3 regions of the Hahella chejuensis KCTC 2396 genome follow, and region 1 is predicted to be linked to each of the others. Evidence: predicted binding sites of a transcription regulator. Region 1 holds the regulator's gene; each other region holds the start of a gene.
The links. Region 1 encodes LexA, which represses DNA repair genes until DNA is damaged. Its sites were predicted from a motif close to TACTGTNTANNTANACAGTA; they were not measured.
Positions count from the first base shown of each region.

Region 2: the regulator LexA is predicted to act here: its motif matches at 1,915-1,934, upstream of recN (DNA repair protein RecN).
Region 3: the regulator LexA is predicted to act here: its motif matches at 1,919-1,938, upstream of HCH_RS23110 (YebG family protein).

Region 1 covers NC_007645.1:2,108,254-2,111,515, reverse strand. The annotation lists gene HCH_RS09375 (NAD(P)H-dependent oxidoreductase) at 472-1,053, opposite strand; gene lexA (transcriptional repressor LexA) at 1,306-1,908, shown strand; gene HCH_RS09365 (hypothetical protein) at 1,957-2,202, opposite strand; gene HCH_RS09360 (DUF6586 family protein) at 2,361-2,819, opposite strand; gene HCH_RS09355 (DUF1329 domain-containing protein) at 3,204-3,262, shown strand, end outside.
Region 2 covers NC_007645.1:1,230,442-1,233,703, forward strand. The annotation lists gene fur (ferric iron uptake transcriptional regulator) at 1-60, shown strand, start outside; gene recN (DNA repair protein RecN) at 229-1,893, opposite strand; gene grpE (nucleotide exchange factor GrpE) at 2,158-2,742, shown strand; gene dnaK (molecular chaperone DnaK) at 2,873-3,262, shown strand, end outside.
Region 3 covers NC_007645.1:5,296,811-5,300,072, forward strand. The annotation lists gene leuA (2-isopropylmalate synthase) at 1-95, shown strand, start outside; gene codA (cytosine deaminase) at 266-1,516, shown strand; gene HCH_RS23110 (YebG family protein) at 1,558-1,896, opposite strand; gene HCH_RS32680 (sensor histidine kinase) at 2,201-3,262, shown strand, end outside.

The sequences.
Region 1 (3,262 bases):
CAGGCCCTGTCTCCCGCGGCTAGCCGCCGCGCAGGCGCATCCATGCGCCTGATCATTAACATGCCAATATCATTGCCATGTTAATAATCAAAAGGATCGCCCTCATAGAAAACGCCGGTCGATGAAGGCGTCATTGTCATGGCCTTTATCGTAGATATTGAAAAGTTCGTTTCACGCCGAGTCATAGCGCCCACCAAAGTCAGTCAACGAGCCCCGCCGCCCTTCGACCATGTTATCGCGCTGACAGTGAGAGTGAAAAAGACAACGCCAAAGGGGCTCTAAACCATCTGTTCGCAGGCGTCATTGCAATTCCTAAAGAGATTTACAGCCTGATTAAAGAGTACGTCGCAGAGTATGAAAGTTACCGCGCGGGCAGTGAATATATACCGATAAAGTTAATCGGCCTGTCTAATAAAAGCGCCAAATTGTATCAAAGCCGCCAAGCCAATAGCGCACAAGCTAAACCAAATGCTACATCGCCTTACCGCCATACATGCGCATTCTATCCAGCCACTGTTTTCGGGGCTTGGCGTCCGAGTCTTCCACCGCGCCAATCAGCGACGTTTGAATCGGAGAAACCCCACAAATACCCAAGATATTACGCTTTAGACTTTTTAAACTGTGAGCGCGATAAAACCAGCGATAGATAAACGCAGGCATCCCCATGGTCACGACTATGCGCGCCCTGCGTCCTTTCAGTAGCCGCCTGGGCCACTTACCTCCCCCACTTACCGCAAAGCCTGGTCGTAATGTCTGCTCCAGGAACGCCTTTAATACGGCGGGCATGCCCCCCATCCATAGCGGATAAATAATAAACAGACATTCAGCCCACTGGATTTCTTTCTGCGCAGCGATAATCACCTCCGGCGGAGACTGTTCTTCAAATTCCCGCTTTGAACGCAACCAGGGAAAACTCATTGTCGATACAGCCAACTTACGCACCTCATGTCCCGCCGCCTCCGCCCCTTCGGCGTATGCTTCAGCCAAAGCATGACAAAAGCGGCCACCCTGTGGGTCAGGATGCCCCTGAATAATCAAAATGCGTGACGCCATAAGTTGCTCCCAGAAAGTGTAGTCAGCTATTCATATTTTCTCGATTAACAAAGATAGTCATTTGTTGTCGATCAATATTCATCAGCTTTGCTTGATCCGCGACGCGCCATATCAGTTTTCATCTTAATCCTCAGTTACTTAGACATTTTTTCTTTACTTGCCCACACCATTACTGTATACATAAACAGACATGGATAAACATATAGTGTACACAGATTTTTATCAGACCTTTTGGGGTCGCCGGAGGGTGGAGTGATTAAGCTAACCAAGCGCCAGGAACAGGTTTTACAACTGATTCGCGAGCATATTGAGGAGACGGGTTATCCACCTACCCGGGCGGAAATTTCCAATCGCCTGGGGTTTCGCTCCGCTAATGCTGCGGAAGAGCACCTGAAAGCGCTGGCGAAGAAAGGCGCTATTGAGATGGTTCCCGGCGCCTCGCGCGGCATCAGGTTGCCGGCGTCGGAAACGCAAAATCAGGGCATTCCGATTGTTGGTCAGGTAGCAGCGGGTTATCCCATTCTGGCGCAGGAAAATATTGAAGAATATTGTGAGCTGCCCCCGTCCTTCTTTACCCCTTCCGCCGATTACTTTCTGCGTGTCAAAGGCATGAGCATGAAGGACGTGGGAATTCTCGACGGCGATTTACTGGCGGTGCATCGCACGACCGATATCCACAATGGTCAAATTGTGGTTGCGCGCATTGGCGATGAAGTGACGGTGAAACGTTTCCAGCGTCAGAAAAACAAAGTGCTTTTATTGCCGGAAAACGAAGAGTTTGAACCCATTGAAGTGAACCTGTCGCAACAGCCTTTGGACATCGAAGGACTGGGCGTCGGCGTTATTCGCCGCTAACAGTGAACCGACAAAGCGCCGACTGCCTCTAATGGGCAGTCGGTGACATTAATGTACGGTTTTCGGTTTTTCTTCCGCCTCTGACTGACGAATCGCCTCCTCCCGCATATCTCCTACCAGCTTAATGGCCGCATTAATCATAGCGTGTGCGACAGCCGCATCATTTTCCGCCAGATATGCCTTAGCTTCCTGACCAAAGCTGATTTTCACCAAATGTTCGCTCCCGCCCCCCATGGGTTGCAAAGCGAAGTCTCCATTCGGCAGTTGAACAATTTCAAAGAAGCTTGATGCCATTTCCAAATCTCCTACTCGTAAGTTCTCACTGAAATGTTTTCCATCGTTCCAATACCTGGGAACGAACATGTCAGCAAACTAGCCACAGGCGCCTCATTCATTTTCCTAAGCTGTTATCAGTCGAGGCCTGAGAGGGTTTCTTTCATTCAAGCTTACCTCTACCACTCAAAACTGTGCTCTCTCACCTCGTTGATAAACGCCTGCATGAACTCCAGTATTGCCGCCGCCTCCATTGCAGATACGGTTGACGTGGCGGCGATAATATTTTCATCCTGCGGCGTTTCATTTTTTCGGGGACGAGATATTTCCCCATATTGCTTCAATAATTGAGCCAACCAGGAATCTGGTTGGGCCGCCGCCAGTTTCATGCTGATAACTTCTGGCGATTCGACTTCCAACTGTCCTTCCAAGTCAGCGAGCGACTCGATCTTAACTTTGATGCGACGTTGTTCGGCAAGTTCGTTCAAGAAACCGACATATGCCTGTTGAAGAAAACGCAAAGCCGCACGCCCTGCGCATTCTCTTTCCGCCACGGTTGAAGAGGTATCTTTCCACTGCAATTGCAGCTTGGCGAAAAACAGATTTTCATTTACGTAAGTCAGCCACTTTCCAGACATACCTTAAGCTCATCAACAATCGCTTTTTATTAGTGTATAGGTTTTTAACCATAAGTTCTTTAATAAAAATTTCCCCTCCGAAGTAATTCCTGAGGCGCAATTCCGATTCGCTCAGGCGCCTAAATTCCCTACCATTGCTGTCTCATCCAACTCAGGTTTCCGCGAAAAATGGCGACAAACTATCAGCAGAGTCTTTCTCATAGCTTAGCACCCGATGCCGGAGCTCGCCCCTTACACAAGTTAACGTTCAGCAGCAACCCGCCATAAACGCTAACAAAGGCGCTAGTGAGAAAACTAGAATAATATTTTAGACTGCTATAATTTTGTCCAGGGAGAGAAAGTAAGGGAACTGTCTGTTACTTCCAGAAAGAGAGTGAGAAAGACATGGCTTATAGCCGTAACGCAAAAAAAAATATAAATAACGCACTGGTATTACTCGTATT
Region 2 (3,262 bases), 880 kb from region 1:
CATGGCTATGAAATTGTCGACCATAGCCTGACGCTGTATGTGAAACCAAAGAAGAAATAGCTTCTGTTTTGTTTGGATAGCACTGGGTAAACTTCGGGCGCTATCCTGTTCCCTCTTTCTTCCGCATAACTCTTCCCAAGCTCCTTGGCGTCACCCTCTATATAGATAATCTTCAGGCAGCTTTATAAGGCTGTGAGCAATCACCCAAGGCGGCTCAAATAGCGGCGACTACTGGAGCTGGCTGGATGTCAGCATCTCGTGCGCGTGCGCCAGACTGTGTTCAGTAATGTCTACGCCGCCTAACATTCTGGCGATTTCATGTATGCGGTCGCTGCCTTCCAATTTGAGTATGGCTGATTGCGTTTGGCCATTGCTTACATGCTTGGTGACGAAAAGGTGATTATGGGCTTGGGAGGCGACTTGGGCCAAGTGAGTCACGCAGAGGATTTGCGCTTTCGCTCCAAGCTCTCTAAGCATGCGGCCGACAATTTCCGCTGTGGCTCCGCCGATGCCGACATCCACCTCGTCAAATACTAATGTAGGAGTATCGGACGATGCGGCGGCGACCACCTGTATCGCCAAACTGATCCGCGATAGCTCGCCACCGGATGCGATCTTTTGTAGAGGCTTGGGTGGTTGGCCAGGGTTCATGCTGATTAACATTTCCGCTTCTTCGTCACCCAACACAGAAGGGGATTTCAATGATGAAAACTGGATAATGAACTCCGGGTTCAGACCCAGTTTCACCAGTTGCTTTTTGACCGCTCCCTGCAGTTTTTCTCCGGCTTTGGCGCGCATGCTGGTAAGTTTTTGCGCCGCCTGACTGTATTTTTGCTCGAGCTCTTTCGATTGAGCTTCCAGTTTCTCCAGGTTTTCTTCGCCGTCAGTCAGGCTGCTGAGTTCGCTCGCCAGCTCGGCGTGGCGGGTCATCAACTCTTCCGGACCTACGCGATGTTTGCGCGCAAGGTCATAGATGGCGGTAAGTCGCGCTTCTACCTCTTGCAAGCGTTCGGGATTAATCTCCACGCTGTCCAGCACATGTCGTAGCTCCCCATTGGCTTCGTCGAGCTGAATCATGGCTTCGTTCAGCATCTGGCGGGCGGTTTGTAAGGATGCGTTGTTGAGGTTGACTTCTTCCAGCAGGTGGATAGCCCGTCGCAGTTGATCGATGCAACCGCCATCGGCCTCCAGGCAGCCCTCACCGACCTGCTGCACTGTCATAATGATGCTTTCTGCGTTGGCGAGTTGCTCCTGCTCCTGCTCCAATTGCTCAATTTCGCCTTCCTGTAACGCCAGGGCGTCCAACTCCTCGACTTGATAAGTGAGTAACTGCACCCGCGCTTCCTGTTCTTCGCTGTGGCTGAGTTTTTCTTTCAGTTTGGCCGCCACTCTGCGCCAGGATTGAAAGTGTTCCCTTACTTGCTGTAGCTGATTGGCGTGCCCGCCAAAGTCATCCACCATTTTCAAATGGGTTTCTTTCTTCAGCAGGGACTGGTGCTCATGTTGGCTGTGAATGTCCATGAGGGTTTCGCCGAGCTCACGAAGGTCCTGCATGGTGACGGGTTGACCGTTCAGGTAACCGCGAGATCGGCCTTCATGAGTAACGGTGCGGCGTAAGATGCATTCCGCGCCATTATCCAGTTCTCTGGATTTCAACCAGGCCAGCGCCTCCGGCAAACGCCTCAAATCAAAAACTGCGCTTACCTCCGCCCGCTCACAACCGTGCCTCACTATATCCGCAGAACTGCGATCCCCAAGGGTCAGGCCGAGGGCGTCCAGAACAATGGATTTGCCCGCGCCAGTTTCCCCGCTGATAGCCGTCATGCCTTCAGCGAAGTCCAGTTCCAGGTGGCTGGCGATGGCGAGGTTGCGTATCGACAAATGAGTGAGCATAGGGCGTCGTCCTATAAAGTTGACTGTCTATATATACAGTTATTTGCGTATTTATACAGCGAAATGCATAGCGCAACAAGAGGGCTCGCAGGGTATTTTTTTTGTGGGATTTGCAGTCATTTGCTGCGCTTGCTGGCGTCAATACTGGATGACTTGCGTCATTTCCTGGCGATTGTCGATATTTGGCTGGTTGAAACCGGTTTGATCGACCCCATATTGAGGGCAATTCAAAAGTATCGGATGGATTTTGGGAGATTCGATCTAATGTCTGAAGATTCTAAGAGTCAAGTAGAAGAACAAGTCGCCGCTGAGGATCAGGCGCAAGCCGCAGTGGCGGAACAAGCTGAAACGGCTCAGGCGAGTGGCGATTCAGTTGATCGTGACGAGTTGATTGAGCGGTTGCAGCAGGAGCTCGGCGAGCAGAAAGAGCAAGTGTTGCGCGTGCACGCTGAAATGCAGAATGTACGCCGCCGTGCTGAAAATGATGTTGATAAGGCGCGTAAATTTGCTCTGGAGCGCTTTGTGAAAGAGCTGTTGCCTGTAGTGGATAGCCTGGAAAAGGCGGTGGAGGCCTGTGGCGCTACCGAGTCAGCTGATTCTCAGGTTACTACTTTGAAAGACGGCGTGGAAATGACGCTGTCGCTGCTCAACTCTGGCCTGAAAAAATTCGAAGTGGAAGTGGTTGATCCCATGGGGCAGCCCTTCAACCCGGAATTCCATGAGGCCATGTCCATGGCGCCGCAGGCTGATGTAGAACCGAATACTGTCATTGCGGTATTGCAGAAAGGTTATCTACTGAGCGGACGCCTGATCCGGCCCGCCATGGTTATGGTGTCAAAAGGCGTCTGATCGCGTTTTACGCGCGTTCAGAGCCGGTTGAGAACGTACAAAAACCCGCCAGCTGCGGGTTGAAAAATTGAGATCAACTCCAATATTAGCTGGTAATCAATTAGCGAGATTTTTTCAGGAGTAGAAAATTATGGGTAAAATTATCGGGATCGACCTGGGGACTACAAACTCCTGTGTAGCGATTCTTGAAGGCGACAAGCCACGCGTTATTGAAAACTCTGAAGGCGGACGCACTACGCCTTCCATCGTTGCTTACACTGACGATGAAACGCTGGTAGGCCAGTCCGCCAAGCGTCAGGCGGTAACCAACCCCACGAATACTCTTTTCGCCATTAAGCGTCTGATCGGTAGACGTTTTGAAGACGATGTAGTGCAAAAAGACATCAAAATGGTGCCTTACACTATCGCCAAGGCTGACAACGGCGACGCCTGGGTTGACGTGAAAGGCAAGAAAATGGCCCCTCCCCAGATTTCTGCTGAAGTTCTGAAAAAGATGAAGAAGACGGCGGAAGATTTCTTG
Region 3 (3,262 bases), 3.2 Mb from region 1:
AAGACACCACCACCGCCACGCTGCAGGCATTGTTGTCGACGGTGGGCAGACACGCCCAGATTGCTGCAGACAACAGTCAAAGGGAAGCCGTCTAACGCTATACCCCATTGGGCCCTGCATCAGGGCCCTTTTTTGCCTGTCCTCATTACCTCACCTTTGGCGAAAATCTCGCATCGCGCCCCTGATATTGTCGGAAGCTGTCGACAGTCACCGACCATTTACGGAAAATGTCCGCTTCAGAATAAAGAATCAGGTGAGTCCATCAATGAAATACGTCACCAACGTCCGTTTACGCGGCCAAGACGGTTTGTACGCCATTCAGATTAACCAGGGCGATATCAGCGCCATATTGCCCATGGCGGAGCTTCCGCAAACTGACGTGGAAATATTGTTGGACGCCGGCGAGCGTCTTGTCAGCGCGCCTTTTGTCGAACCACACATACACCTGGACGCGACAGGAACCGCGGGCGAGCCTAGTTGGAACATGAGCGGCACATTGTTTGAGGGCATAGAGCGCTGGTCTGAGCGCAAAGCGATGGTAACGCATGACGACGTCAAGCAACGCACGCGCCGCACTCTGAAAATGTTGACTCAATACGGCGTGCAGGCGGTACGCTCGCATGTGGATGTCACCGACCCCACACTGACTGCACTGGAAGCTTTGCTTGAAATAAAGCAGGAGATCGCGCCATGGATTGAACTGCAACTGGTGGCGTTTCCACAGGAAGGCATTCTTTCCTACCCCAATGGCGTTCAGTTGATGGAAAAGGCGGTGGAAATGGGCGTCGACGTCGTCGGCGGCATTCCCCATTTCGAGTTCACCCGCGACTATGGCGTGGAGTCAGTCAAAATCCTTATGGATCTGGCGCAAAAATACGACCGCCTTGTCGACGTGCACTGCGACGAAATAGACGATCCAGGTTCCAGGTTCCTGGAAGTACTGGCGGCGGAAGCCTTGAAGCGCGATATGGGGCATCGGGTAACCGCCAGCCACACCACGGCGATGCACTCCTACGACAACGCTTACTGCAGCCGCCTGTTTCGCCTGCTGAAAATGTCTCAAATCAACTTTGTTTCCTGTCCGACGGAGAGCATCCATCTACAAGGTCGATTCGATAACTTCCCTAAGCGTCGCGGCGTTACTCGGGTGAAAGAGCTGTTGGAGGCGGGCCTCAATGTCGGCCTTGGGCAGGATTCCATTCAGGACCCCTGGTACTCCCTCGGCAACGGCAATCTGCTGCGCACTTTGGACTTCGCGCTGCACATATGCCATATGATGGGCTATGACGACTACCGCAATGCGCTGGACCTGATCAGTCATAACAGCGCCAAAGTGCTGAACATTCAGGACCGTTACGGCGTAGAAGTCGGCAAGCCCGCCAACTTCATCTTATTGGACGGCCCCGATGACTACGAAGTGTTGCGCCGCCAAAGCGTCGTAACCGCATCCATTCGCGCAGGCGACATCATCATGCGACAAACACCCGCTGTGGTGACGCAAAACATTCAACTTTAGGCCGTTTGCACCTGAGGGACGCTGACAACGTCCCTCAGAAATCAGCCCTTGCCGGCTATCGCCCGCACCTTGCCGCTTTCTTTGACCTTGGCGTTATCTTTCGTTTCTTCCTCAGCATTGGGAGCAGGCTCAGGCGACTCTTCAAACAAGACATCCACCTTGCCTTTAAACGCTGTTGCGAACGCCTCCTTGTGATTGGCGACCAGCATGCCAATTTCTTCCGCAAGCCCCTCGTTCAGAGAAGTCAGGCGTTGCGCCAGAAAATGAGACACGCCCTCGGCGAGCTCAAGCTTTTTGTCATGCTCATCAGCTTCTTTCTTGGATTTAAACATCTGTTGTGATGGGTCTCTGTCACTCATATACAGGGTCACTACGGCCATTTTGTCGCCTCCTAAAATTAGCCTCTGTATATTCATACAGTTTTAAGATCAGGTCAAGGGCGTCACACAAGATTCATCCAAACACAGTAACCATCTGAAAACAAAGGCGCTACGGGAGGACTTTCGCTAAAAACACAAGAGATAACCAAATGGTAATAGTCCGAATATATGATTGCGCCTCGTCGCGCAAGGCATTTAGGATATCCGCCAGTTTGACGTTCGGATTAAGCGGCGTTCCCGCACATCAGCATTAGGGAATGCGTGTTTTAATCCAGGTATCTGACAGTGCAGGGAGGACAGAAAGATGCTTATGTTAAAAAACAGGCTTGCAGTCAATGCTTATCAGCCTGACATCGTTGCGTACAAAGAATCCAAAGCCGCCAACGCCTCCCGCAGCGGTGAAAAACATCCTTTCTTGAACGCACTCCCCTATCCCGCCGTTGTGCATTCTCACCAAGGCGAGTTCATAGCCTGCAATACCCTGTTTTTACGTGAATTTAGTAGCGACCCAAAGACTCTGGCTCGCCTGACGTCTCACCGCGACTCATTTTTACAACTGTTCCAGCCTGTGGAAGCCAAAGATGCGCACCTGAAAGGCGACGCATTTTCACTGCAAGCGCACTGCGGCGAAACCAACGCGTTTTATGCGCTAAACAGCGCGCCGTTTTATGACGCCGAAGGCGAGAGGTTGTTGTTGTCCGTACAGAGAGTGGAAGAGCCTTCACTGCTGCTATTGCGACCTGAAGACATGCACGCCCAATTACAGCAAGCCTCCAAAAGCATGTCGATCGGCGAGATGGCGACAGCCTTGACCCACGAGTTAAACCAACCCATCGGCGCGATTCTCAATTACCTTAACGCCGCCAAGTTACTACTTGAAAAGCATACCGGCGTAGACAAGCCGGAAGAGGCCGTACAGCTTGCGATTCGACAGGCCCATCAGGCCGCCGCAGTCGTTGCCCGCATACGTAAATTCGTGACGTCGCGAGAGCCCCGTGCAGATGAAATTTCACTGCGCCAGCTGGCCAGCGGCGTGCTGGAGTTGCTCCAGCTTGAAACCCACCGGAGCCAGGTGAAGCCCCGCCTCCTGATAGCGGCGGACATACCCTGTGTTTGCGTGGATAGAATTATGATCGAGCAAACTCTGGGAAATTTGATTCGCAACGCCATGGACGCCATGCGCGACACACCTATCCAAGAGCGTGAGTTCATTGTAGACGCCCAAGTCATTGCCGAAGGCTGGGTCGAAGTCAGCGTTACAGACAGGGGCTGCGGCATACCCCAGCATTTCCGCAACCGTCTGTTTACTCCCTTCTTCACCACCAAACCTGATGGCATGGGCGCGGGTCTCTCTATCAGCAAGTCC